One region of the Paenibacillus sp. FW507-14B1B genome, then DNA from elsewhere that is predicted to be linked to it. Evidence: a T-box and tRNA genes for the amino acid it is inferred to sense, from the RefSeq annotation. Region 1 holds a T-box; the other holds one or more tRNA genes.
What was found. The T-box of region 1 lies ahead of AC3WJJ_RS21450 (arginine--tRNA ligase). A T-box ahead of a tRNA ligase gene usually reads a tRNA of that ligase, here a tRNA-Arg.

Region 1 (4,611 bases):
TCGGCCCGAAGAGGCCGTACCCCGGTCTGGGACATCCTAAGAAAAGCCGCCTTTTTTATGGCGGCTTTTTTGCGTATTCCAGAGGGTGAGAACACCAATCGGGGGTTCGTCGGAGCATATCCTTCGTTAGCAGTTTCTTCGCAGTCTCTTTGAGGACAGACGATCCACTATCTTAGTTATATTCTCACTTTGTGAATGTAAGCGGACAGACAATCCGTTAATACCAACAAAATTCGTGAAATTAGTGTGTTTGGAATAAATAACGGAATCTCAGTCCGCGTAGCACGTATTTTAGAGCTATTTCCACATATAACGGTTGTTCTGTCCGCACACCCTTCTATTTCTAAAAATCCAATTGCAATGACAACTTATCTAAGCACACAACTATGTTAGTACCCAGACGGATATTTTTAGTCGCAAATTATCGTTTATTTTAAGATTCCTTATATTACCCTATACTACCTAAAGAGTAGTTTACTTATATAAGGAGGTACTTAACATGCCATTATGGCTTACATATGCTCTACTCTCCGCGGTTACCGCTGCGCTTGTAGCAATCTTCGGTAAAATCGGGCTGCAGAACATTGACGCGAACGCTGCCACTGCGATCCGTTCCGTTATTATGGCTTTATTTTTGCTCGGAGTCGTTGCGGTGCAGGGGAAATTTTCACAGCTTGGTGAGATTTTGTTACAGAAAAAAGCGCTCAGCTTTATCGTGCTAAGCGGTGTTGCGGGCGCTCTGTCATGGCTCTTTTATTTTTTGGCATTAAAATATGGCAAGGTGTCGCAAGTAGGCCCCATCGATAAGCTCAGTGTGGTGATTGCTGTTATACTGGCCTTTGTATTTCTTGGTGAGAAAATATCGTGGATCAATGTTGCAGGTGTTGCCCTAATTGCTATCGGGGCTCTGTTAGTAGCTGTAAAATAAGTTCAGAGTTCGTTCCATCAACCAAGACTGTTTTGCGACGGTCTTGGTTATTATCAATTTCCAATAGATAAAACCTATAACCATCATAGTATTTATATATTTCAAATTATAAGTAAGTTCATGCACAATAAAGGAACCAATCGTTAAGGAGTGGTCTTATGAGTTCAGCCCAAGTGTGGAAACCAGAGGATTATGACAATCAGATTTCTTTTGTATCAGCCTATGGAAAAGGGTTAATCGAACTTCTAGCCCCTCGTTCAGGAGAACAGATTTTGGATCTCGGATGCGGCACCGGCGACCTTGCTAAAGAGATCTCGGATGCAGGAGCTTTCGTTGTAGGTATGGACTACTCCCAGGAAATGATCAGTAAAGCCCAAGAAAAATATCCTTCGCTCCATTTCATTACAGGGAACGGAGAAAATTTTAACTTAGACACACCCGTAGATGCGGTGTTCTCTAATGCTACGCTGCACTGGATGACAAATGCAGAAAATACATTAGCCTCAGTGTACCAAGCTCTAAAACCAGAGGGACGTTTTGTAGCTGAATTCGGGGGAAAAGGGAATATTGCAGCGATTGTGGTTGCGATCGAAGAAGTCCTCTCCTCTGATTACAACATCGACCCAAAAGCTAGTAACCCCTGGTACTTTCCAAGCATTGGAGAATACACTTTTTTACTGGAGAAGATCGGATTTCGAGTAACATTAGCCCATCACTTTGACCGCCCAACAAGACTTCACGGAGGAAAGAATGGGATCAAAGAATGGCTGCACCATTTTGGACAGTGTTTTTTCACTGAACTCACACCAGAGGATCAACACGAAGCTTTTGAAAAAATAAGTCAACTTACGGAACAATCACTATGGAAAGACGATGCCTTTTGGGCAGATTATAAAAGACTTCGCGTTGTTGCATATAAATGATGGCTTGCTTTTCTAAAAATATTAGTTATAATGTGGAAAAGCAAAATACGAGTTCAATGATTGGGAGAGTAATGATCGACATCTAAGTCTAAGCGAGCCGGGTTGGTGGGAGCCGGTACAGGTGCGTTCACGAAGCGGACCCATGAGAACGGTCTTCTGAAATAATCAGTAGGAAGTCCCGGTTTACACCGTTATTGTAATCAAGTGGTTAGACCTGCCGGTTTAACAACGAGAGTGGTACCGCGAGCAATAGTCCTCGTCTCTTATGAGATGGGGGCTTTTTTTATTTTCTAAGGGGGTATGTAAAATGTTAAGTCAGTTCATTATTACAGGGATCGAAAAATCTGTCCAACAGGTCGTCTCATGCATGGAGGAAGTCAAGCTACCTGATACATTTCAAGTGAAAATCGAACAACCCGTAAATATGGAGCATGGAGATTACTCAACGAACATTGCTATGCAACTTGCTAAACCCTTACGTAAGGCACCCATACAAATCGCAGAGCAAATCAAGACTGAACTTGAGCGAGATGAAGCTTTCAGTATGTTGATTCACCGTATTGAAGTTGTGCCGCCAGGCTTCATTAACTTTCACATCCACTGGCCCAGCTGGGCACATATGAAGTTTGAACTGCCACCTTTGTCTAAGAACAAGGTTGTAATTGAACATACTTCGATCAACCCTAACAAGTCTGCCCATATTGGGCACTTAAGAAATTCTTGCATCGGAGATACCCTCGTTCGTCTCATGAGAAAAATCGGATACAAGGTAGAAGTTCACAATTACATTGATGATCTAGGCAATCAACTGGCAGATACGGTTGTGGGCATTCAAAACATAACATTATCAAAAGATCATCTTCGTTTCGGAGATTACTGCTGGGATATTTACGCAGCCATCAATAAGGCTTATCAAAATGATCCGGAACTCGTTAAACAAAGAACCGAAGTACTCCATGCACTAGAGGAAGGAAACCAAAACCTTTCATGGATTGGGCTACTTGTAGCAGAGCGAATCGTCAGAGAACACATCGAAGAGATGAAGCAATTCGGAATCGAATATGACCTACTGGTCTGGGAAAGCAGTATCGTTAGAGAAGGGTTCTGGGATACGGCTTTCGAGTTACTTAAGCAAACATCATTATTCCATCAAGAAACTGAGGGAAAGCTCGCTGGTTGCTGGGTTCTGAAACAGTCGACGAACGAGCCAAGTGACGACCATGAGGCTGAGCACAGCATCGATAAAGTGCTTGTTCGTTCAAATGGCATTTTGACCTATACAGCAAAAGATATTGCATATCATTTGTGGAAATACGGTCTGCTACAAAATGATTTTGTATATAAAAAGTTCACTGAGGATGTATGGACAACTGTATCTCACGGTGAGCACCAATCATTCGGTCAAGCCGATACCGTCATCAACGTCATTGATTATAGACAGCAATACCCCCAAATGATGGTCAAGCAAGCGTTAGAGGGACTTGGATTCACCAAGGAAGCAGAAAAACTTCGTCATGTCAGCTATGGAGTTGTGTCGTTAAGTCCTTCAGCTGCATCTGAGCTTGGAATCGATACCTCTGATGGAAAATCTTCTTATGCTATGTCCGGTCGTCAAGGAATTGGCATCAAGGTTACAGAACTGATCCAACGGATGGAAGATGTCATCGAAGATTCGCGTTCCGACAAGAATGGTCTGTCCAGTCGAGAAATCGCCATCGCCTCCATCCGTTACTATCTGCTGCGTTTCGCTTTACAAACAGAGGTCGTATTTGATCTGAAGCAAGCTACAGAAATATCCGGTAATACAGGTGTCTATCTACTTTACTCTTATGCTCGTGCCCTCAGCGTCCTAAACAAGGCTCAAGACAAAGGTGTGATGCCTCTAGTCCCAGAACAATTCCCAAATCTTGAAAAAGCAGAGCACGCTCTACTTAGACATATTAGCACTTGGCACGATTCACTGTATGCTGCGAGCAAAGAGCTCACACCAAGCTCACTATGTAATTATGCATATGAACTGGCTTCGCTCTTTAATAACTTCTATGCCGCATGCCCAATCCTTAAGTCCGAAGGAGATGTACTCCATTTACGCGTATGGCTGACATCGATCTATAAAGATACGCTAGGTGAAGCTCTAGAGGTTCTTGGTTTGCCAACCCCGAGCAGAATGTAATAGAAATAACAATCCCCCGCTTTCTTGTACATGAGAAACGGGGGATTGTTTATCTTTCTTCTATATTAGTGCTGCAGTCCGCGCAAAGTCAGTTTCAAGTTATAGCCGTGTGCATTCGGCGTGATTTCCGCAATGGTCCAGTTAACTGCTAGACTCTGTTTTAGCTTCGCTACCTGTTCTTCCTGCAGATGGAGATTCTCAATAATCCCTTCGCCTACCGAAAAATCGGATTCTGAGCTTAATTGGAATGTTTCTTCAAGCCATATTTTCAAACCATTCTTCGTATTAAATGTAATTCGATACCCTGTAGCGGCGGCCTTCTCTAATTCTTCACCATGCTCCTCTGCATAACTAAACAGCTCGGCATAATCGAAATGGCCGTTCTGGGCCAATTCGAATGACTCAATCTTACCTGAACGGATCGCATTCAAAAGTTCTTCACCTTGGAGGCCGCAGTTGCGTGCATGTTCCAATAAAATAGCTGTACGTTGCGAAATCTTCGTTTCTGACATTTTGTTCTCTCCTCTATGTATGATCATTGCAAATCAGCTATATAGTACTGCTCCAGTATAAGACTTTTTCACAAA
Region 2 (23,180 bases), on a different contig from region 1:
AGCCCCTAGATATTACGGCAATTGTAACTGTTGCAGACGACGGGGGCAGTTCAGGGATTTTAAGAAGTGAACTGCAAATGCCTCCACCGGGAGATATTCGAAATGTACTAACAGCGCTCGCAGATGTCGAGCCGCTGTTATCTGATATATTGAAGTACCGCTTCAGCACCGGCTCAGGACTGGCGGGGCATAGCCTCGGCAATTTAATCCTGGCTGCCATGACGGATATGCACGGTGATTTTGTCACGGCGGTTAAGGAAATGAGCCGGGTTTTTGTTGTTCGCGGACAGGTGCTACCTGCCGCAGGTGAGGCGGTTATTTTACATGCTGAAATGGAAGACGGCAGCATTGTGACAGGCGAATCTAAAATTCCGGAGGCCGGGCGACGCATCAAACGGATATTCCTTGAACCTAAGAATGTGGAACCATTGCCGGAAGCACTCGAGGCCATTCAGCAAGCCGATGCCATATTGATTGGCCCAGGTAGTCTGTATACAAGTATATTGCCCAATTTGTTAGTTCCTAAGCTTGCAGAGGCCATTGTGGCCTCGGATGCAATCAAAATGTTTGTGTGTAACGTTATGACACAACCAGGTGAAACCGATAATTACACGGTTAGCGATCATTTGCAGGCGGTATACGACCATATTGGTCTTCATTTGTTTGATTATGTCATTGTGAATGATGGTGAAATTCCGTCACAGGTTCAGGATAAGTACGCTGAAAAAGGTTCAAAACCTGTACTCCTTGATCGGGATGAAGTAGAGAGCCGCGGATACAAGCTGATTGCAGATAAGCTAGTGCTATTCCGTACGTACTTGCGGCATGATGCCGATAAGTTAAGCAATCATATTTTCCAATTGGTGCAAGATTGGATTTTACGAAAGAGGTGAGACCCTTGTCCTTTGCGGCACAAACTAAAAAAGAATTAACCATGGTTGAAGGCCAGAGCTGTTGCGAGAAAGCTGAGCTATCCGCGCTTATCCGAATGAATGGATCGGTTCAGGTTTCGAGTAAAAAAATAGTGCTGGATATTTCGACGGAAAATGCCGCGATCGCAAGGCGCATTTATTCCTTAATCAAGAAGCATTTCCAGGCACATACTGAACTTTTGGTGCGTAAAAAAATGCGTTTGAAGAAGAATAACGTATATATCGTTCGCATTCCCGCCCGCGTTCAAGAGATATTAAAGGAGCTGCGGATTGTATCCGAAGGTTTCTTGTTTCAGTCCCGGATTGATGAGGAAATTGTACGTAAGAACTGTTGTAAAAGAGCTTATCTGCGCGGAGCTTTCATGGCAGGGGGATCGGTCAATAATCCGGAGGGATCATCGTACCATCTGGAGATTGCCTCCATGTATGAGGAGCATTGCCAAGCCTTGGTGGAACTTGCAAATGAATTTCATCTGAACGCGCGCTGTATTGAGCGGAAGAAGGGATTTATTTTCTACATCAAGGAAGGGGAGAAGATCATTGAGTTCCTCAATCTGATCGGTGCGCACCAAGCGCTGTTCAAGTTCGAGGATGTTCGCATCATGCGGGATATGCGTAACTCCGTTAACCGTATTGTTAACTGTGAAACCGCCAACTTGAATAAGACGATTGGCGCTGCTGTACGGCAGATTGAGAACATCAAGCTACTCCAGCGCGAAGTCGGTCTTGAAAGTCTACCCGATAAACTTCGTGAGGTTGCCGAGATTCGTCTTGCCCATCCGGACATGAATTTGAAGGAAGTTGGCGAAATGTTGAAGGGAACGGTTAGCAAATCAGGGGTCAATCACCGTCTTCGCAAAATTGATGAGCTTGCTGAAAAGGTCAGAAATAGGTAAGTTTTTTTTAATCTAGTGTCCTGTATGTTAAAATGGTATAATATTATAAAATAGCATCGATTTTAAAGTTTTTTTGAGATTCGATAATAGGGGGTAAACTTTACATGACAAAGCACCCAGTAGTCGTTCGGTTAAAAACCGGTTTGCATGCGAGACCGGCCGCGCTTTTTGTTCAAGAAGCGAATAAATACTCATCTGAAATTTTCGTGGAAAAAGATGATAAAAAAGTTAACGCAAAAAGTATCATGGGAATTATGAGCCTTGCCATTAGTTCAGGTACCGAAGTTCACATTAGCGCTGAAGGTGCTGATGCAGAGCAAGCGGTTACTTCTTTAGTGAACCTGGTAAGCAAAGAAGAATTAGAGAACCAATAATCGCATCCAAAAAAAGTCTTGTCGTGTGCAAGGCTTTTTTTAGTTTATACATACAAAGGCAGAGGTGGATATGATCCGCCTTTTTTGTATTTGTCAGAAGATAGACAGTCGTTGTTTAACTTCAGTTTAAAATATTGCGTTATTCTTTCCTTGGATAGCAACAGGAGAAGGGAAGAGCAAACATATGAGCATACATGATCAAACTATAGAAAATAGGGAGCTTGTGCGGAATGAGAACACGAATGCGAAACCAGGATTTCAGGCATTCTTCCGCCTAATGAAAGAGACAAAGCCACCTAAGTTTTTGCTTGTTATAGCTATACTGCTGAGTGTTGTTTCAACACTTGTCGGATTGGTGATTCCGATGTTTACGAAAAGCTTGGTGGATGGCTTCTCTCTAACCGATATGAAATCATCGCATATTATTGGGCTAGGGGTTGCGTTTATTCTACAGACGATTGCTTCTGGTTTCTCAATTTTTTTACTGAGTTATACCGGGCAGAAGATGGTCGCGGCACTACGCGAACGATTGTGGAAGAAGCTGCTGGTACTGCCGATCCGATATTTCGACCATAACCGTTCAGGCGAATCCGTTAGCCGGATGACGAATGATACAGGTGTCATTAAAAGTTTAATTTCAGACCATTTGGCTGGATTTTTCAGTGGGATCATCTCAATTATCGGCTCCATTGGCGTACTTCTGTATTTAAACTGGAAGATGACATTGACGATGTTTATTGTCATTCCAATCGCAGCGCTGATCCTTGTGCCTCTTGGTAAGAAGATGTACAAAATATCGCTTGGTATGCAGGACGAGACAGCTTCATTCACAGCGAATATCAGTCAAGTGCTGTCAGAGATCCGCTTGGTTAAGGCCTCTAATGCTGAAGATAAAGAATATGCAAGTGGAAGTAGAGGCATTACCAACTTGCTGAGTTTCGGTATCAAGGAGGGAGTTGTCTCGGCGTGGATCGCACCACTAATGTCCTTTGTTCTGATGATGCTACTTGTTGTCGTTATAGGCTATGGTGGATTACAAGTATCTACAGGTGCGCTGACAGCAGGTGAACTAGTGGCGTTTATTTTGTATTTGATTCAAATTGTGATGCCTATGACGCAGTTGACTACATTTTTTACCCAGCTTCAGAAGGCTAAAGGAGCCACAGAGCGAATACTAGAAACACTGGATGCAGACGAGGAGTCACTCACAAGTGGGGTGGATGTGATGAATGCAAATCAACAAATATCGATTGAGAACCTGACGTTTGGATATAAGGCGGATGAGCCCGTATTAAAGGATGTTAGCTTTCAGATGGAGCCTGGAACGGTGACAGCTGTTGTGGGACCAAGTGGAGGCGGGAAAACAACGTTGTTCTCGATGCTTGAACGTTTCTATCTGCCAACGGAAGGGAAGATCAGAATGGGGCAGGCCCCGATCAATACATTTTCCTTGCGTTCCTGGCGGGGCTTGATCGGTTACGTTTCTCAAGAAAGTCCGATGATTGCGGGTACGATTCGGGAGAACCTATGTTATGGGATAGACCGGGAAGTAAGTGATACTGAGGTTCGAAGAGCTGCGGAGATGGCATATGCGGACGGATTTATAGATGATCTGCCGAATGGTTTTGATACCGATGTTGGTGAACGAGGAGTGAAGCTTTCCGGTGGACAGCGGCAGCGGATTGCGATTGCAAGGGCACTTTTACGAGATCCTAAGATACTAATGCTCGATGAAGCAACATCCAGTCTAGATAGCCGATCGGAAATTGAAGTGCAGAAGGCACTGAGTAATCTGATGGCTGGACGGACAACGATTGTAATTGCACACCGACTATCTACTGTGGTGGGAGCAGATCAGATCATATTTATAGAAAAGGGAACGGTAACCGGTCGTGGAACACATGAGGAGCTATTACAACGGCATGATATGTATAGAGAGTTTGCAGTTCAGCAGTTGCAGATGAATGATGGAATCAAGGCGTAGTTGTACTGTTATGTTGGCGAAAGGGGGATACTTGTGGCGAAAATATTAGTGGTGGATGACGATCCGTACATTCGGGAACTTGTGAAGGTGTTTCTTGAGGAGGCGGGCATGGAAGAAGTGTTCGAAGCCTCTGATGGAGTAGAAGCCCTATCTGTTATGGAGCAGACCGCGGTTGATTTGGTCGTTATGGACATTATGATGCCGAATATGGATGGGTGGGAATTATGCCGGGAAATACGTAAGAATGAAGGCATACCGGTTCTGATGTTAACCGCCATAGGGGAGACAAAACAAATCCTGAAGGGATTTGAGCTGGGGACAGACGATTACCTTGTGAAGCCTTTTGAGCCTGCAGAGCTTGTTGTGCGTGTGAAAGCATTGCTCAAGCGATATCAAGTAGCGGCTTCTCAGACAGTGACAATCGGAAAGCTGCAGATGAACCGTCGAACGTATGAAGTCAAGACAGCTGATGAGATATTAACGATACCTTTGAAAGAGTTTGAACTGCTTTTTAAGCTGGCTAGTTATCCGGGAAGTACACTTACGCGTGATCGATTAATCGAGGATATTTGGGGATATGACTTTGAGGGGAACGAGCGAACGCTCGATGTTCACGTGAACAGATTGCGAGAGCGATTTCCTGAGGAGAAGTATCGGTTCAAGATTCGAACAGTGCGTGGGCTTGGCTATCGTCTAGAGGTGGGTGGCAGCTAATGCGAAAAGCACTTCGTATCACCTGGATGATCATACGTGAGACGTTAGTGACTTTAGCCGGCTTCGCGCTACTAGCTGCATCATGGACAGGAAGCACGTATATAACGAAGGCCATCTATCTCAAGACAGGAGCTCCCTCTTCGAATTATATTGCAGGGCTCATTGATCTTTTTCTGAGTGTTATTATTTTCTTCATTACTATATTTCTTGTGGGCCTCTTGTTCCGGCACAAACAGATTGCAACGATGAACGTAATTACAGATGCGATGCGCCGTATATCCAAAGGAGATTTCTCTGTGAAGGTGGAGGACCAGAAAGGGCGTAGCGAATTCCAGACGATTGTGAAAAGCATTAATGATATGGCTGGTGAGCTTGGGCGGATGGAAACCATGCGTCAGGATTTCATCTCGAATGTATCACATGAAATTCAGTCCCCACTGACGTCAATTCGTGGATTCGCAAGGGCTCTTCGTAATCCGAAGCTGACAGAGGAGCGGAGAAATTACTATCTGGAGATCATTGAAGGAGAAAGTCGACGATTATCACAGCTTAGCGACAATCTATTGAAGCTGTCTTCCCTGGAAGGAGATAAACAGGTATTTGAGGTAGCGCGCTATCGGCTCGATGAGCAGCTTCGGTCGATTGTTTTGGCGAATGAACCTCAGTGGCTCGCAAAACAAATTCAGATTGAGCTGGATCTGGCAGAGGTGGAGATCGAGGCCGCGGAGGATTTGATGAATCAGGTGTGGATCAATTTGCTACATAACAGCATCAAATTCACACCCGAAGACGGTATGATTACGATAACGTTGAAAGCGAATGATCAAGGAGCTGAGGTGTCCATCGCAGATACAGGTGTTGGGATGTCGGAGACGGACCAGATGCGTATATTCGAACGTTTTTATAAGGTAGATAAATCACGGAACCGAGCCGCGGGGGGGAGTGGTCTGGGGTTATCCATTGTGAAGCGAATTGTCGATATTCATCAAGGGGAGATTGCTGTCCAGTCGGAGCTTGGGAAGGGCTCAACATTTACGGTGAAGGTGCCATGTGCGCGTTCTCAGAAACAAGAGTAAGATTGCAGGACTGAGGTTTATTAATACATTCACACAAAAGGCTCACATGGGAATGGACACCCATGTGAGCCTTTTTACGCAAAATACGCTTCAATACGCCTATAAAACCTTCTCTAAGAAGCTGATGGTACGCTCGTTCTTCGGATTTCCGAACAACTCTTCTGGAGGTCCTTCTTCTACGATGTACCCACCATCCATAAAGATAACCCGGTCGGCCACCTCACGGGCAAAGCCCATCTCATGGGTAACGATCATCATCGTCATACCTTCACTCGCTAGCTTCTTGATCACGCCAAGTACCTCGCCCACCATTTCGGGGTCAAGTGCCGACGTTGGCTCGTCAAAAAGCATGATATCCGGATTCATCGCTAGTGCACGGGTGAACTCTACCCCCAAGGACCGACTCCTTCAATTGTTAATGCCCAATCAAAATTTATAACCTTTGAAGTTGATTGGTTTAGGAATCTAGCTTGTATTTTTAGTCCCATACTAGTGTTTAGTCCCTCATCAAGAACCTCTACCCAACCTGAAGGAGCTGTTGCAAGATAGGTCTTGCCGAAGCTAAGGTCACCTCCTAATGGTGAGCAGTTAGATTTCTGGTTCTGAGCATAATTATTAATTCCAGGTCCAGTTTGAACCATGGTGCAATAATTTGTAAGATAAGGGATTATGTTACTGTTAGGTGAACTACCCTTGTCGAAGCGCCAATACGCTTTATCCATTCCCATCCAGACGAAATTGTTTTTTTCGATTTGGTGGTAATATAACGAAATAGTTAATTTAATTGATTTATCGGAAGTCTGACTGGAACCTGAGTAAGAATAGGGGTCAGATGCAACAACCAAATCGGTTTTGTATTGTTGGATAACATCACCTGTTTCTATATTCTGTAAGTCACGATAAATATGCGTTTCGTTTTTAAGAATTTCAGTATTTGTGCTATCGAAATCATTAGAAATAGATCCAGATTTATCATGCTGTTGAGTTTCGGATAGAAGAGTCTTCCCTTCTACTAGCATGTCCACTTTTGTGCTGGCATCAGTAGTATCATATTCTTTGATAACTTGGTATCCTGGCGGAACCGTTGAATCAAGTGGAACTGTTAAGTCAGGAACAGGTGCAGCTGACACTAGGCTTACGGAGCTGAAAGTCAAAAAACCAATTAACGTAGTACTGATAAATTTTTTAGTTTTTGCCATTCTAAAACCTCCATTTTTTGTAAGTTGCATTACTCGATACTATTAAACCAAAATTGAGGAATTTAATCACTTTTTCATATATCTATGTACTTGTATCGTTGCGAAATCTTTAAATCAAGCGGAATCGATACCAATAATTAATGAAGTTTATTCATAAGAAAATACTGAAATATTAAGAGATTTGAAAAGCTTAAATGTCCTAATAGCTAAACGGCTATTTTTATTTGATCTACCCGAATCGCTTCTTCACCAAATGAGTGCTTGTTACCTTTAAATATGGAGCTCTCTTTGAGTTAAGCTTGAAATTAAGGTGAAATATTATCTTAAACTTCAACTAATGCGCAACATTTACCAATTTATGCGCGTTAGAAAGGTAAGGCAAGCATGACAGCGATGCCAATTCGAAGGAGGTCGAGATCAAATGAAAGTTTGGGCTAAACGTTTGGGGTCGGTTATGATCGCAGGGGCGCTTCTTACAGGCGGTTCCGTATGGACAGGTGCTCTGGGAACAGGTGAGGTGTATGCAGCTGAGGCTGCGCAGCAGAACCTTATTAAAGTACTGGGTAAGGGTGAAATCTCCGTAAAGCCGGATATTGTATATCTGTCGATCGGTGTAGAATCCTATGCAGAGACAGCAAAGTCCGCTCAGAAACACAATGCTACAAAGATGGCACAAATTAATACCCTGCTCAAAAAAACATGGAAAATTGATGACAAGGATATCAAAACTGAGCAGTTCTATGTTCAGCCAAATTATAGTTACAGCGATAAAGAAGGACGCAAAGTACAAAATTACACTGCTGCGCATTCTCTTGAAGTAACACTTCGTGATCTAAGCAAGGTTGGTGAATTGCTTGATGCTGTCGCAGAAGCTGGGGCGAATAATATCGGCAATGCAAGATTCTCTATTGAGAACCGGGATGCATTTGAGACTCAAGTAATTGAAAAAGCAATGGCAAATGCGGACTTGAAAGCACTAGCTATTGCGAAGGCTTCCAAACGTCAGCTTGGTGCTGTTGTAAGCGTTATTCAAGATGAAGCTGCGAACCGTGAGTTGTACAGCTATGGTAATATGGATATGGCAAAAGCAGAAAGTGCTTCGATGGCTGATGCAAGCACCTCTGTAAAACCTGGCGAAATCAAACTCATCACGCAGCTGTATGTTCAGTATGAAATGAAATAGGCTAATTTTATTAGCCCATTAAATACAAGAACCGCCCATTTTCGCAGTATATGCGAGATGAGGCGGTTTTATTTTTGGAAAGATAGGAAATTATATTAATCTTAGGTATGTGTCCTCATATGGAGGACATACATCGCACTATTTACACTTTTAACCCTGCATGGTGAAGAATACCAAAAAGCGTGACGGGATAAGGTTCGAACCTGTCGAATAACTCAGAAAAGTGTTGTGTATAGGGTCAAAACAAGGTATAGTGAATATGCAAAAAACTGTACTTGTAAAGACGTTAAGCCATACCAATGGATATGGCTTTTTTCTCTTAGCGCATCTGATGATAATTGTGTGACTGTACAACATGATGTCGCAAGAATAAACACCGCGAAAACGCGGTTGCCCTTTAAGGAATACGTCGGAAGACGTTTTTCTTACTTTATAGGATAGACTACTAATATTAACCGTAAGGGGATGATGGTGCACATGATTGAACTTGTCCAAATAGAAAAACAGTTTCAGGGACAAGCGGTCGTGCATCCGCTGTCGCTCTCCATTAAGGAAGGAGAATTCCTGACTTTGCTGGGCCCCAGCGGTTGCGGCAAGACGACAATCCTCCGAATGATTGCAGGATTCGAACAGCCAACGGAAGGGGAAGTATGGCTCGCTGGTCAGAACGTGACTGATGTGCCGGCGAACAAGCGAGATTTGAATCTCGTGTTCCAACATTATGCCCTTTTCCCGCACATGACCGTAGAAGACAATATTGCCTTCGGATTGAAAATGAAAAAAATGCCGCGTTCTCAGATCAAGGAACGTGTAGCGGAAGCTGTGGCTATGACCCAGCTTACTCAACTTGTGGATCGTTATCCGCACCAGCTTTCGGGTGGACAGCAACAGCGTGTGGCTATTGCCCGTGCGATTGCGAATAAACCGAAAGTGCTTTTGCTGGATGAGCCGCTTGGTGCACTCGATCTTCAGCTCCGCAAAAACCTGCAGTCTGAATTGAAGCATCTACAGCGTTCGCTTGGCATTACATTTGTATATGTCACGCATGATCAGGAGGAAGCGATGATGCTATCAGACCGGATCGTTATTATGAATAACGGGAAGGTAGAGCAGATTGGTACTCCACGTGAGATTTACGCTAGACCACAAACCCTGTTCGCTGCAACCTTTGTTGGAGAGAACAATATATTCTCTTCGCGCGAAGGGCTTTTTGCTGTGCGTCCTGAGAAAATTACTCCGCTTCGCGGACCAGGTGGCAAGAAGACTGGCGTGATTGAGGATGTCCAGTACTTAGGCAACGTGCATAAATTGATGGTACAGCTCGAAGACGAACCGATGAGAGTAACCATTGCGCTTGACTTTACAGATGACGAGCCTTGGGAAGTCGGTGAAAGAATCGGCCTGAACTGGGATGCGAGAGATGAGGTGGGAATCGGGTCATGAGAAAATCTAAATTCCTCCTGACTCCTGTCCTGCTGTGGCTCTCCCTGTTCCTTATTGTACCGATGCTTATTGTAGTAGCCATATCTTTTATGCAACGTGATGTGCATGGAGATATCGTATTTTCCTTCAGCCTGGAAGGATACAAGACGTTCTTCGATCCGTTATATCTCGGCATTTACTGGGATACGCTTGTTCTATCCGTGTTAACCACGGTCATTTGTCTATTCGTCAGCTATCCGCTGGCCTATTATATAGCCAACGCCTCCCCGCGTATCCAGACATGGGGGCTGATCTTAATCACCGTGCCGTTTTGGATCAATTTCTTGATTCGTACGTATGCTTGGGTGCTTCTACTCCGAACACAAGGGGTTGTAAATACCGTTCTTATGAATCTGGGATGGATTGATGAACCTATGCAGATGCTGTATACGAAGGGTGCTGTCCTGCTTGGGATGGTATACAACTTCATTCCGTTCATGGTGCTTCCCATTTATGTGGCACTGGAACAGATGGACAAGCGTCTTCTTGATGCAGCAAGCGATTTAGGTGCTTCGAAGTGGAGGGCATTCCGACATGTTACCTTACCTCAGAGCAAATCCGGTATTATGACGGGTTCCATCTTGGTATACGTATCTACAACAGGCATGTTCGTTGTTACAGATATTCTAGGCGGTGCAAAATCGGCTATGATTAGTAACATTATTCAAGCACAGTTCCTGGGTGCGCGTAACTGGCCGTTTGGAGCTGCCTTGTCGGTTATTTTTGTTATTACCTCGCTGGTGTTAGTGATGTTATTCAACAGGGCCATGCAAGCCCGTCACCAACGATTGAAGGAGGGGAGAGCGTGAAGAAACGAAGTCACCCCTTACTTGGGATTCACTCATTCTTGATGATGGCTTTCATCTATGTACCGATTCTTATGATCGTGATCTATTCCTTTAATGATACACGGTTGAGTGGTAACTGGGAGGGCTTTACGTTCGACTGGTATGTTTCGCTGTTCAGTAATAGAAACGTTATGGAAGCTCTCATGAACAGTTTGACCGTTGCCGTGATCTCAACGATTGTATCCACTATTCTCGGGACATTAGCGGCTTTATCACTTCGTAACCTCGGGAGAAAGAGTCGGAGTGGCATGACAGGGCTGATGTACTTACCAGTCATTATCCCAGACATTATCATGGGTCTGTCACTGCTTGTTCTATTCACGCAGATGGATATGCCTCTAGGTAAGACAACGATTATTATCGCTCATATTACATTCAGCTTATCTTATGTGTATGTAGTGGTAACGGCGCGGCTTGCTAATATGGGTAAGCAACTAGAAGAAGCAGCGCTGGATCTAGGAGCTTCCCGGTGGCAGACCTTCCGTCATGTAACATTGCCGCAGATCTCCCCAGGTATTATCTCTGGCGCACTGATTGCATTCACACTGTCGCTTGATGATTTCATGGTTAGCTTCTTTGTAGCTGGCCCGAGCTCAACAACGCTTCCGATTTATATCTATGCCCAGGTGAAGCGAGGGATTTCCCCGGAAATTAACGCATTATGTACATTGCTCATTTTGGTGAGCGTAACGCTGATCCTACTTGCTCAATATGTACTTAACCGGGGCAATGGTCAGAAGAAACACAAGACACTGCCGATCTAAGCGGACGAACCGTTTTTCGGATAAATTTGTTTAAAAAAATGTAAGGCGGAAAGAGAGGAGATAGTGAATTGAAAAAATCGAGATGGACCCGTCTGCTGCTGGCAGGCGTGATCGCTACAATGTCGTTAACAGCCTTGGTAGCTTGTGGCTCCGAAAAGGAAACTCTGCACATTTATAGTTGGGCGGATAACTTTGACCCAGCGGTGCTGAAGGATTTTGAGAAAGAGTTCGATGTCAAGGTGACATACGACAATTACGCGAATAATGAGGACTTGCTGGCGAAGATTAAAGTAGGCGGTAGCGGCTATGATCTAATTCAGCCTTCCGATTATATGGTAAAGACCATGATCAATATGGATTTGCTGGAGCCGCTTGATAAGAACAACATCCCGAACATCGATAATATTGCGGATACGTTTAAGAATCCGGATTTTGATCCGGGCAATAAATACTCTGTAATTTATACATCCGGTGTAACGGGAATCGCATATAACAAGAAGTATGTTAAAGAAGAGATTAAGAGTTGGAATGATCTTTGGAATCCAGCTTATAAAGGCAAAGTGCTGCTCCTTGATGACAATCGTGAAATGATCGGTATGGCACTCAAGAAGGAAGGTAAATCTAACAGCACAACGAATGAAGCGGAGATTAAGACGGCTGTGGATGAGCTGAGAACTTTACTCCCGAACGTACTGGCCTTTGATACAGACAACATTAAGCAGAAGATGATTCAAGAAGAAGGCTGGATCGCAACCGTATGGTCTGGTGATGCTTCTTTTATCGCTAAGGAAAATCCGGATGTAGCTTATGTTGTACCAGAAGAAGGGGCAACCATCTTCTCTGATAACTATGCGATTCCAAAAGGCGCGAAGAACAAAGAACTGGCAGAGAAGTTTATCAACTATATGCTAGATCCAAAAGTGAGTGCTAAAAACTATGAATTCATCGGTTACAGCAATCCGAACAGTAAAGCGATGGAGTTCCATAATGAGGAATATCGTGCAGATAAAATGATCAACCTGACAGAAGATGAACTGAAGCGCACAGAGTGGCTGGGCGATGTCGGTGAGAATCTGCAAATTTACGACCGTTTCTGGACGGAACTGAAGAGCGGAAGATAAGAACCGGCACACTAAAGGCTGGCTATTGAAATAGTTAAGAATGGTTATTAAGGACCCGTAGGGGAACGCTTTGAGACAAAGTGTTCCTTCGTGCGGGTCTTTTTTTATAACGAGTCGTTTATTGAACCTCATTAGCAGTGGGACATTTCGGGCCGGGGCATATTCCCGGACACAGAATCCGCTATTTTCGTGATTTGGGCCGAATGTGCTACTTAAATGGACGGTAGATCCGCTATTTAATCATATTCGTTGATTTTACAGCTCTTTTTGGCTCAATAGTGGAACCTGTGTCCGATAGATTACGAAAAAAACTTTTGAGTGAAATAAGGGATTTGGTGTCCAATAATACGCGGTATGACGGTCTTTATTGTTTCTAATTAACAGGAATCAAAATTGTCACCACGATTGTTACCTCTCTAACTAACGTGTTCCCTATAATGGAAATGGGTAATATAGTAAATGACCTTACTTTTATATGGAAGGTGGAGCATAATATATGAATTATAAAATGAAATATGGTGCAGCGGTTATTGCAACAGGCGTATTTTTGGGAGGATTAAGTTTAAGTGGACAAGCAGTAGATGCAAGCAATTCTAAGACCACAGCTAGTTCGGTAGCAGCTTCTTCAAAGAAAGTGAATTCTGATATATCGCTTAAGTGGAATGGTAAAGCATTATCGCAGAAAGGAATGCTTGATCATGGTGCCCTTTATGTGCCAGCAACGGTAATTCGAGATGTACTCGGTCTTCCTTTGAAATATGACGCCAAGAACAAGGTTTACACGCTAGGTGATGGCTACAACAAATTAAGCGCGAATGTATATGATGCGAATGAAATCTATCTCACGGTGAATGGATATTTTGCAGGAGAACCAGGCGCTAAGATTGTAAACGGCCGATTGTACATCCCTTACAAAGTGCTGAATGAATACATGGGTATTCAAGGACAATGGAGTCCGTCTGCGAAACTGCTAAATATGACAGCGAAGAAACAAAATCCAATCACCATTAAGACAGAGACAGTGAAGAAGAAAATTCTAAATACAACAGCGGTTGTAAATTATCCGGTCATTAGTGGCTTAGAGAATGAAGAGGCCCAGACGAAAATCAACAATGTACTAAAAACAAATATGGAAAATGTGTTCGATGGAGCTGAAGGAGACATAGGCACCTTACCTCCATCAGGAAGTAATTATCCGTATGAGTTCCAGGGAGATTTCGTGGTGCATTATAATGCTAACGGTTTACTCAGCATCACGACATATAATTATTCCTATACAGGCGGGGCGCACGGCATGACGTTCCGCAATAGCTATACGTTCTCGCTCAAGGATGGAAAGCAGATGAAGCTTGGTGATTTCATCAACATGCAGGGTAAGAACAAGCAGAAGTTAAATAACCTTGTCCTTAACAAAATGAAACAAGATGGCGGATACCTTGGCGGTTTTAAAGGGGTCCCTGCAGATGCTCAGTTCTATCTGAAGGATAATGCAGCTGTTCTGTATTTCTCGTTATATGAATACACAGCATACGCTTATGGTTTCCCGCAGTTTGAGCTGAATTTGAAGGAATGGAAATAGCAATATTCGAGATTGTGAAAAATAAGGGGCAGAAGCCAAGAAATTGGCCTCTGCCCTTGCTTTATTTTGGTCTATCTTTGACTTCGCTCGATTGAAGGTCTCATTACTTCTCCTGAACAATGGGTGTATTCTTGCTGCGGAAACGGCCGAGTGAATAACCGAGTAATCCTGCTACGAGAGCAATCATGGTGCACAGGAGTACAAGGGTTAGGTCCGATGGAATATTTAGAAATAATCGGAGTCCGTAAAGGGGGAAGAAATAAATAAAGGCAACGGGAAGAAGTATGATGAATGATTTTGTCAAATAACCTAATGCAAAAACTAAAATACCTGCTATCCAGTACAGGGAAAACCAGCGAACAAAATAAGATTGGTCTTTTAACCCGAGCAACAGGCCAAGCAGAAATAGTAGTATGACAGCAAAGACAGATGCAACTGTGTGTTGTATATCAGGTGTATTTCCTTTAAACGCAGGAAGTATGTTGATTATGGAAAATGGGATTGAACAGAGGGGAAGTAGTAAAATCAAGGATAATCGGTTACCCACTATAGTCATCTCTCCGATCGCAATATTAATTAATCCCAATTATATCCACAAAAGACATAGGGTGTCTAATTATTTCATGCCAAAAAGGCTAACATCCGTATATTAACGGATATTAGCCTCTTGTTGTTGCAAAATGTTAGATGCCTTGCGGCGGCGTGCTCTCAAGAACTTGGTCGATCAGACCGTATTCCTTCGCTTCAGCAGCAGTCATGAAATAGTCACGATCCGTATCCTTCTCAATACGCTCAAGCGGTTGACCTGTGCGCTCTGCGAGAATATGGTTCAGCTTATCGCGCATCTTCAGGATGCGACGGGCGCGGATTTCGATATCCGTTGCTTGCCCTTGAGCTCCACCAAGTGGTTGGTGAATCATAACTTCACTGTTAGGAAGCGCAAAACGTTTACCCTTAGCGCCTGCATTCAGCAGGAATGCTCCCATGGAAGCAGCCATGCCGACACAGATGGTAGACACGTCAGGTTTGATAAACTGCATTGTATCGAATATGGCCATACCAGCGGTGATTGATCCGCCAGGGCTATTGATGTAAAGGTGAATGTCCTTCTCTGGGTCCTCAGCTGCCAAGAACAGCATTTGTGCAATGATGGCATTGGCAACTACGTCATTCACGTCGGAGCCGAGGAAGATGATGCGATCTTTCAGCAATCTGGAATAGATGTCGTACGCGCGCTCACCGCGGTTGCTTTGTTCAACGACCATAGGTATGAAACTCATATAAAAAACCTCCTCTTAAATGCATTCCTCATTAAAATACTGTTACCGTATTACCCACATAATAAACAATTTCAACCATAAAGTCAAAGAAAGTCAAACTATTGGGTAAAAAAAAGAGCCGTTATGGGCACTTGTGGGTAAACAATATATAGAAGTTATGAAAATAAATGGCGCGCCCGCGAGGAATCGAACCTCGATCTCAGGCTCCGGAGGCCTACGTCATATCCATTGGACCACGGGCGCAAAATAGCAACGAAGATGATTATACCGCATCTTTTTCGAAAAGACAAGAACAGTGCCAAAGATTCTAATAAGCATGGCTGATGAGAGCGAGACAGAATCCATCTGTATATGAAGAAATTCACACCTTTTGGGAGATACTGTATATGACTTTGACAGTTGTGTATCCACTTTAAGGACAACCTCTTCCCGATGTATAAGAATGCTTAGGGTTGAGAAATATACATTCGGAACACTTGCAACCTCCATAAATATTGGTTAGAATAAGGGTGGGACTTAAAACGCTTGACTGGGACATTTTGCGACCATCGGTAGAAGGTCCAAGACGAAGTTGCAGGAGTGGAATGCATGCGTAACTTATTAGAATTACAAGAGCAGCTTCTGCCCGATCTCATGGACATTCTCAAGCGAAGATATACGATCCTTCATCAGATCATGTTATCTGGAATGGTGGGGCGCAGGACGCTCGCGGCATCACTGTCAATGACCGAACGTGTGCTGAGGGCCGAAACAGACCTACTGAAAGCACAAGGGCTCATCGAGATTGAGACGCTTGGGATGAGGATTAGCAGTAGCGGACAGAACTTACTTGACCAGCTTGAGCCTGTCATGAATGATTTGTTCGGATTAGCTGATCTGGAGGAGAAGATCCGCGAGGCTTACGGGCTGCGTAAAGTAGTAGTTGTCCCCGGTGATAGTGAGTCTTCAGCTGATGTGAAACGCGAACTTGGCAGGGCAGGTGCAAGAACATTACTTAACTATGTCAATAGCGGAGACATCATTGCTGTAACAGGTGGATCAACGCTCGCTGAAGTAGCTGAGCAGATGGCACCGCCGTCAGCTGGTCCTTTAACAGGTTCGTGGTTTGTACCTGCAAGGGGCGGTTTGGGCGAGAGTATGGAGATTCAAGCCAACACAATCGCATCTAAGATGGCGAAGAAGGTAGGAGCCGAATATCGGCTACTGCATGTACCAGATCTGTTGAGCGACGATGCCTATCAGTCACTGGTTCAGGATCACCATATCCGGGACATTGTGAATGTGATACGTCGATCATGTGTTATTGTTCACGGTATAGGAGATGCTATGGAGATGGCTCACCGCAGGAAGCTTGATGAACCTTCAATTAAGGATCTGAAAGCGGAAGGTGCGATTGCCGAATCCTTTGGCTACTATTTCAGTGAAGATGGAACAGTCGTTCACCGTATGCTTACCCTTGGGCTAAGACTTGAGGATATTATGCGGACAGAGACGATTATTGGTATCGCTGGTGGACGAAGTAAGGCTAAAGCGATACATGCCGTGCTGAAGTTCGGACACGAGGACATTCTCGTTATGGATGAGGCCGCGGCTCTGGAAATAGCGAAGAGCCTGGACTAAGCGACAGGCATAAAGAACAATGACGAAGAGCATTCGTACTAACTTTGTTGTCATGATGGGCCTCACGGTCCGTCTTGAATAAATAAAAAACTTTCACTATATGGAGGGAAATACTCATGGTTAAAGTAGGTATTAACGGATTTGGACGTATTGGACGTAACGTGTTCCGCGCAGCGCTGGACAACAAGGATGTTGAAATTGTTGCAATCAACGATTTGACAGACGTAAAAACGCTGGCACACCTTTTGAAATATGACACAACACATGGCAAATTCAACGCAACTGTAGAAGCTAAAGAAGGCGCGCTTGTTGTAAATGGCAGAGAAGTTAAAGTATTTGCAGAGCGTAACCCTGAGAACCTTCCTTGGAGCTCCGTAGGCGCTGAAATCGTTGTGGAATCCACTGGTATCTTCACAGCTAAAGAAAAAGCTGAAGCTCACTTGAAAGGCGGCGCGAAGAAAGTTATCATCTCCGCACCAGCTACTAACGAAGATATCACAATCGTTATGGGTGTTAACGAAGATAAGTATGACGCAGCTAGCCATACAGTAATCTCCAACGCTTCTTGCACAACGAACTGCTTGGCACCATTTGCTAAAGTATTGAACGACAAATTTGGTATCGTTAAAGGTATGATGAACACTATTCACTCCTACACTAACGACCAAAACGTTCTTGACCTGCCGCACAAAGACCTTCGTCGTGCTCGCGCAGCAGCTCAAAACATCATCCCAACTACAACTGGTGCAGCGAAAGCAGTATCCCTTGTATTGCCTGAATTGAAAGGCAAATTGAACGGTATGTCCATGCGTGTTCCTACACCTAACGTTTCCGTTACAGACTTGGTTGTTGAGCTTGAGAAGAACGTTACAGTTGAAGAAGTTAACGCAGCTTTGAAAGAAGCAGCTGAAGGCGCATTGAAAGGTATCATGAACTACTCTGATGAGCCTTTGGTATCGAGCGACTACAATGGTGACCCAGCTTCTTCCACAATTGACGCATTGTCAACTATGGTAATTGGCGACAACATGGTGAAAGTCGTTTCTTGGTATGACAACGAGTGGGGCTATTCCAACCGTGTTGTTGACCTCGCTGCATACATCGCAAGCAAAGGTCTGTAATTGATCTGATACACAAATCGAAGAGGGGTTCCTTGTGGCGCTCCTCTTTGATTTTGTCTTATGGAAACGTATCAGCTTCTTAATAAGGAAGAGTCGTTTCTACTTGTTTATATATTTTCATGCCAGAGTACTGGGAAGAATAGATAGAACCGGACTCTAAAACAAAAGAGAGAGCAGCTGCGCTGTCGGCGAGGAAATAGTTTCTTAGGAGGAACGTGGAGATGAACAAGAAAAGTGTACGTGATGTAGAAGTAAGCGGCAAACGGGTGTTTGTCCGCGTCGATTTCAATGTACCCCTTGAGGATGGAAAGATTACTGATGATACTCGGATCCGTGAAACTCTGCCGACCATTAAGTATTTGGTAGAGAAGGGCGCTAAAGTCATTTTGGCAAGCCATATGGGTCGTCCGAAAGGTCAAGTGGTTGAATCCATGCGCTTGACGCCTGCAAGCGAACGCTTGTCTGAGCTTCTTGGCAAACCTGTCGTGAAGGCAGATGAAGCAATTGGGGATGCAGTAAAAGCTCAAATTGCAAACATGAAGGACGGAGACGTTCTCGTGCTTGAAAACGTTCGTTTTTATCCGGGTGAAGAGAAGAATGATCCAGAGCTTGCGAAGCAATTCGCTGAGCTTGCCGACCTGTTCGTGAATGATGCTTTTGGTGCTGCACACCGTGCACATGCATCGACTGAAGGAATCGCGCATCATCTTCCAGCTGTATCGGGTCTTCTGATGGAGAAAGAATTGTCTGTACTTGGCAAAGCTCTTTTGAACCCGGATCGTCCATTCACAGCTATTATCGGTGGATCGAAGGTTAAAGACAAAATCGATGTGATTAATAACCTGCTTACGCTCGCTGACAACGTCATTATCGGCGGTGGACTTGCTTACACGTTCTTCAAAGCCCAAGGTCACGAGATCGGTCAATCCCTGTGTGATGATTCCAAACTGGACACTGCACTTGGCTTTATCGAGAAAGCAAAAGAACTTGGTAAGAACTTCTACCTTCCGGTAGACATTGTGGTTTCGGATGATTTCAGTGCGGACGCTAACACGAAAATCGTTGATATCGACAGTATTCCTGCAGATTGGGAAGGCGTAGACATCGGACCGAAGACGCGTGCGAAGTATGCAGAAGTGATCAAAAACTCCAAGTTGGTTGTATGGAATGGACCGATGGGTGTATTTGAAATTGAACCTTTCTCTAACGGTACTCGTGAAGTAGCACAAGCTTGTGCAGATACGGAAGCTTACACGATTATTGGCGGCGGTGATTCCGCAGCAGCAGCAGAGAAGTTCCACTTGGCAGATAAAATGAACCACATCTCTACAGGTGGCGGTGCATCTCTTGAGTTCATGGAAGGTAAAGAGCTTCCTGGTGTTGTGGCACTGAACGATAAGTAGTAAAATTTCACGTAGAAGCGCTGTTGTCCTAGGATAACAGTTGGTTCTACTTGTATAGCGTAAGTTATCGCAAAGAATCGAACCCCAAGATGGGGGTGAGCAAAGGAGTGAACTGTGTGAGAACACCTATCATAGCTGGCAACTGGAAAATGTTCAAAACTGTTCCGGAAGCTAAAGCATTCTTCGAAGAAGTAAAAGGAAAAGCGGAAGTCGAGGGCGTTGAAGCCGTGATCTGCGCGCCGTTTACGAACCTTCCAGCACTTGTTGAAGCTGCTAAAGGTACTAGCATCAAGATTGGTGCGCAAAACTTGCATTTTGAAGAAAATGGCGCATTCACTGGCGAAATCAGCGGCGTTATGCTGCAAGATTTGGGCGTGGATTATGTCATTATCGGACACTCTGAGCGTCGTCAATATTTTGGCGAAACGGATGAGATTGTGAACAAAAAGGTTCATGCTGCATTCCGTCATAGCCTTCTTCCAATCGTGTGTGTTGGTGAGAAGCTTGAAGAGCGTGAAGCTGGACAAACTAAAGATGTATGTAAAGTACAAACAGAAGCTGCTTTTGCAGGAATTCCTGCGGATCAAGCGGTTCATGTTGTCATTGCTTACGAGCCGATCTGGGCAATTGGAACAGGTAAATCTTCTACAGCACAGGACGCTAACGAAGTAATCTCTTACATCCGTGACCTTGTGAAAGGAATGTATGGTGAAGACGTCGCTGCTCAAGTACGTATTCAATACGGCGGTAGTGTGAAGCCTGAGAATGTAGCAGAGTACATGGGACAAAGCGATATCGACGGTGCGCTCGTTGGCGGTGCTAGCTTGCAGCCGGCTTCTTATATCCAACTCGTTGAGGGGGCGAAGTAAGATGTCAGCACCCAAACCGGTAGCATTAATCATCATGGATGGATTCGGTCTGCGTAACACGTCTGAAGGCAACGCGGTCTCTCAGGCGAACAAGCCGAACTATGATCGTTATTTGAAGCAGTATCCGAATACGACATTGACAGCTTGTGGTGAAGCAGTAGGTCTTCCAGAAGGACAGATGGGTAACTCCGAAGTGGGCCATCTGAATATCGGAGCCGGCCGGATCGTTTATCAGGACCTGACTCGGATTTCGAAATCGATTCGCGAAGGTGAATTCTATGAGAATGAAACCTTGGTTGAAGCGATTCGGGCCGCTAAGAAAAACAACAAGAAGCTCCACCTGTACGGTCTTGTGTCCGACGGTGGTGTCCACAGTCATATTGAGCATATGTTCGCTATGCTGGATCTGGCGAAGAAGGAAGATATGCATGAAGTGTACATCCATGGTTTCATGGATGGCCGCGATGTGGCTCCTGACAGTGGTAAGCAGTTTGTTAAAGATCTGCTTGCTAAAATTGAGGAAGTCGGTGTCGGCAAAATTGCTACGATTTCGGGACGCTACTATGCGATGGACCGCGACAAACGCTGGGATCGTGTAGAGAAAGCTTACCGTGCGATGGTATATGGCGAAGGCCCGAAATACACAGATCCGCTGAAAGCGATCAATGAATCTTATGAGAAATCGGTTTACGATGAATTCGTAGAGCCAACTGTTATTGTAGATGATCAGGGCAATCCGGTGAGTCTGGTAGAAAGCGGAGATTCCGTTATCTTCCTGAACTATCGTCCGGACCGTGCGATTCAGCTGTCCCAGGTATTTACGAACAAAGATTTCCGTGGATTTGAGCGTGGACCTAAGTTCCCACAAGGCTTGCATTTTGTCTGCTTAACCTTGTTCAGCGAAACTGTGGAAGGCTTTGTAGCATACAAGCCGAAAAACCTCGACAATACGCTTGGTGAAGTTCTTGTGCAGAACAACAAGAAACAACTACGTATTGCTGAAACGGAGAAATACCCACACGTAACCTTCTTCTTCAGTGGTGGCCGTGATGTAGAACTTCCGGGTGAAACTCGGGTGCTGATCAACTCACCAAAGGTTGCTACTTATGATCTGCAGCCTGAGATGAGCGCTTATGAAGTGGCAGATGCTTGTGTGAAGGAGATCGAAGCGGATAAACACGATGCGATCATCCTGAACTTTGCAAATCCAGACATGGTTGGTCACTCCGGCATGCTGGAACCAACGATCAAAGCAGTAGAAACAACTGATGAATGTGTTGGTAAAGTAGTGGATGCAGTTCTTGCTAAGGGCGGTGTGGTAATCATCACTGCTGACCACGGTAATGCGGATATGGTGTTCGATGAGAATGGACGGCCGTTTACAGCTCATACAACAAATCCAGTTCCGTTTATCGTGACTGAGGAGAACGTAACCCTGCGTGAAGGTGGTATCCTAGCTGATATCGCTCCAACCATCCTAGATCTGATGCAGCTTGATAAACCGGAGGAAATGACCGGTACTTCCATGATTGCATCTCGCAAATAAATTGATTTACTATTTAAAATAAATAACTTTAAAGGAGACTACACAAATGACTGTTATTTCTGACGTTTATGCACGCGAAGTCCTTGACTCCCGTGGTAACCCGACTGTAGAAGTTGAAGTATACTTAGAATCCGGCGCAATTGGCCGCGCAATCGTACCATCCGGTGCATCCACTGGTGTTCACGAAGCTGTTGAGCTTCGCGACGACGACAAATCCCGTTACCTTGGTAAAGGTGTTTTGAAAGCTGTTGAGAACGTAAACGAAATTATCGCTCCAGAAGTGATCGGCATGGATGCTTTGGATCAACTTGGCATCGACAAGCTGATGATCAACTTGGATGGAACTCCAAACAAAGGCAAGCTAGGCGCTAACGCAATCCTGGCTGTATCCATGGCTGTTGCTCGCGCAGCTGCTGACGCTCTTGACCTGCCGCTGTATGTTTACCTCGGTGGATTCAATGCAAAACAACTTCCAGTACCAATGATGAACATCGTTAACGGTGGTGCTCACGCTGACAACAACGTTGACGTTCAAGAGTTCATGGTATTGCCTGTTGGCGCTGAAAGCTTCAAAGAAGCACTTCGTATGGGCGCTGAAATCTTCCACAACCTGAAATCCGTACTTAAAGGTAAAGGCTTGAACACTGCAGTTGGTGACGAAGGTGGATTCGCTCCTAACTTCACTTCCAACGAAGATGCATTGTCTTCCATTATCGAAGCGATCGAAAAAGCTGGCTACAAGCCAGGCGAAGATGTATTCCTCGGTATGGACGTAGCTTCCACTGAGTTCTTCAAAGATGGTAAGTATGTTCTTGAAGGCGAAGGCAAATCCTTCACGCCTGCAGAGTTCGTTGACCTGCTTGCTTCTTGGGTTGATAAATACCCAATCATCACAATCGAAGACGGATGCTCCGAAGACGACTGGGATGGTTGGAAATTGCTCACTGAGAAATTGGGTGACAAAATTCAACTCGTTGGTGACGACTTGTTCGTTACGAACACTGAGCGTTTGGAAAGAGGTATCAATGAAAACATTGGTAACTCCATCCTGATCAAAGTTAACCAAATCGGTACATTGACTGAAACATTCGATGCAATCGAAATGGCTAAACGCGCTGGATACACAGCTGTTATCTCTCACCGTTCCGGTGAATCCGAAGATAGCACAATCGCTGATATCGCAGTTGCT

Region 2: it encodes a tRNA-Arg, which carries the amino acid that the T-box ahead of AC3WJJ_RS21450 (arginine--tRNA ligase) is inferred to sense. The anticodon was not compared.

The regions. Positions count from the first base shown of each region.
Region 1 covers NZ_JBYSWS010000005.1:51,064-55,674, forward strand. The annotation lists gene AC3WJJ_RS21435 (hypothetical protein) at 1-153, shown strand, start outside; gene AC3WJJ_RS21440 (EamA family transporter) at 500-928, shown strand; gene AC3WJJ_RS21445 (class I SAM-dependent methyltransferase) at 1,087-1,851, shown strand; T-box leader at 1,899-2,118, shown strand; gene AC3WJJ_RS21450 (arginine--tRNA ligase) at 2,159-4,024, shown strand; gene AC3WJJ_RS21455 (hypothetical protein) at 4,090-4,536, opposite strand.
Region 2 covers NZ_JBYSWS010000003.1:594,008-617,187, reverse strand. The annotation lists gene AC3WJJ_RS18435 (gluconeogenesis factor YvcK family protein) at 1-893, shown strand, start outside; gene whiA (DNA-binding protein WhiA) at 899-1,828, shown strand; gene AC3WJJ_RS18425 (HPr family phosphocarrier protein) at 1,933-2,202, shown strand; gene AC3WJJ_RS18420 (ABC transporter ATP-binding protein) at 2,480-4,186, shown strand; gene AC3WJJ_RS18415 (response regulator transcription factor) at 4,220-4,900, shown strand; gene AC3WJJ_RS18410 (sensor histidine kinase) at 4,900-5,976, shown strand; partial or broken gene AC3WJJ_RS18405 (ATP-binding cassette domain-containing protein) at 6,076-6,366, opposite strand; gene AC3WJJ_RS18400 (hypothetical protein) at 6,363-7,175, opposite strand; gene AC3WJJ_RS18395 (SIMPL domain-containing protein) at 7,597-8,358, shown strand; gene AC3WJJ_RS18390 (ABC transporter ATP-binding protein) at 8,836-9,801, shown strand; gene AC3WJJ_RS18385 (ABC transporter permease) at 9,798-10,649, shown strand; gene AC3WJJ_RS18380 (ABC transporter permease) at 10,646-11,452, shown strand; gene AC3WJJ_RS18375 (ABC transporter substrate-binding protein) at 11,521-12,573, shown strand; gene AC3WJJ_RS18370 (PdaC/SigV domain-containing protein) at 13,070-14,152, shown strand; gene AC3WJJ_RS18365 (hypothetical protein) at 14,256-14,738, opposite strand; gene clpP (ATP-dependent Clp endopeptidase proteolytic subunit ClpP) at 14,836-15,432, opposite strand; tRNA gene AC3WJJ_RS18355 (tRNA-Arg) at 15,601-15,675, opposite strand; gene AC3WJJ_RS18350 (sugar-binding transcriptional regulator) at 16,021-17,052, shown strand; gene gap (type I glyceraldehyde-3-phosphate dehydrogenase) at 17,169-18,173, shown strand; gene AC3WJJ_RS18340 (phosphoglycerate kinase) at 18,395-19,576, shown strand; gene tpiA (triose-phosphate isomerase) at 19,693-20,445, shown strand; gene gpmI (2,3-bisphosphoglycerate-independent phosphoglycerate mutase) at 20,447-21,991, shown strand; gene eno (phosphopyruvate hydratase) at 22,038-23,180, shown strand, end outside.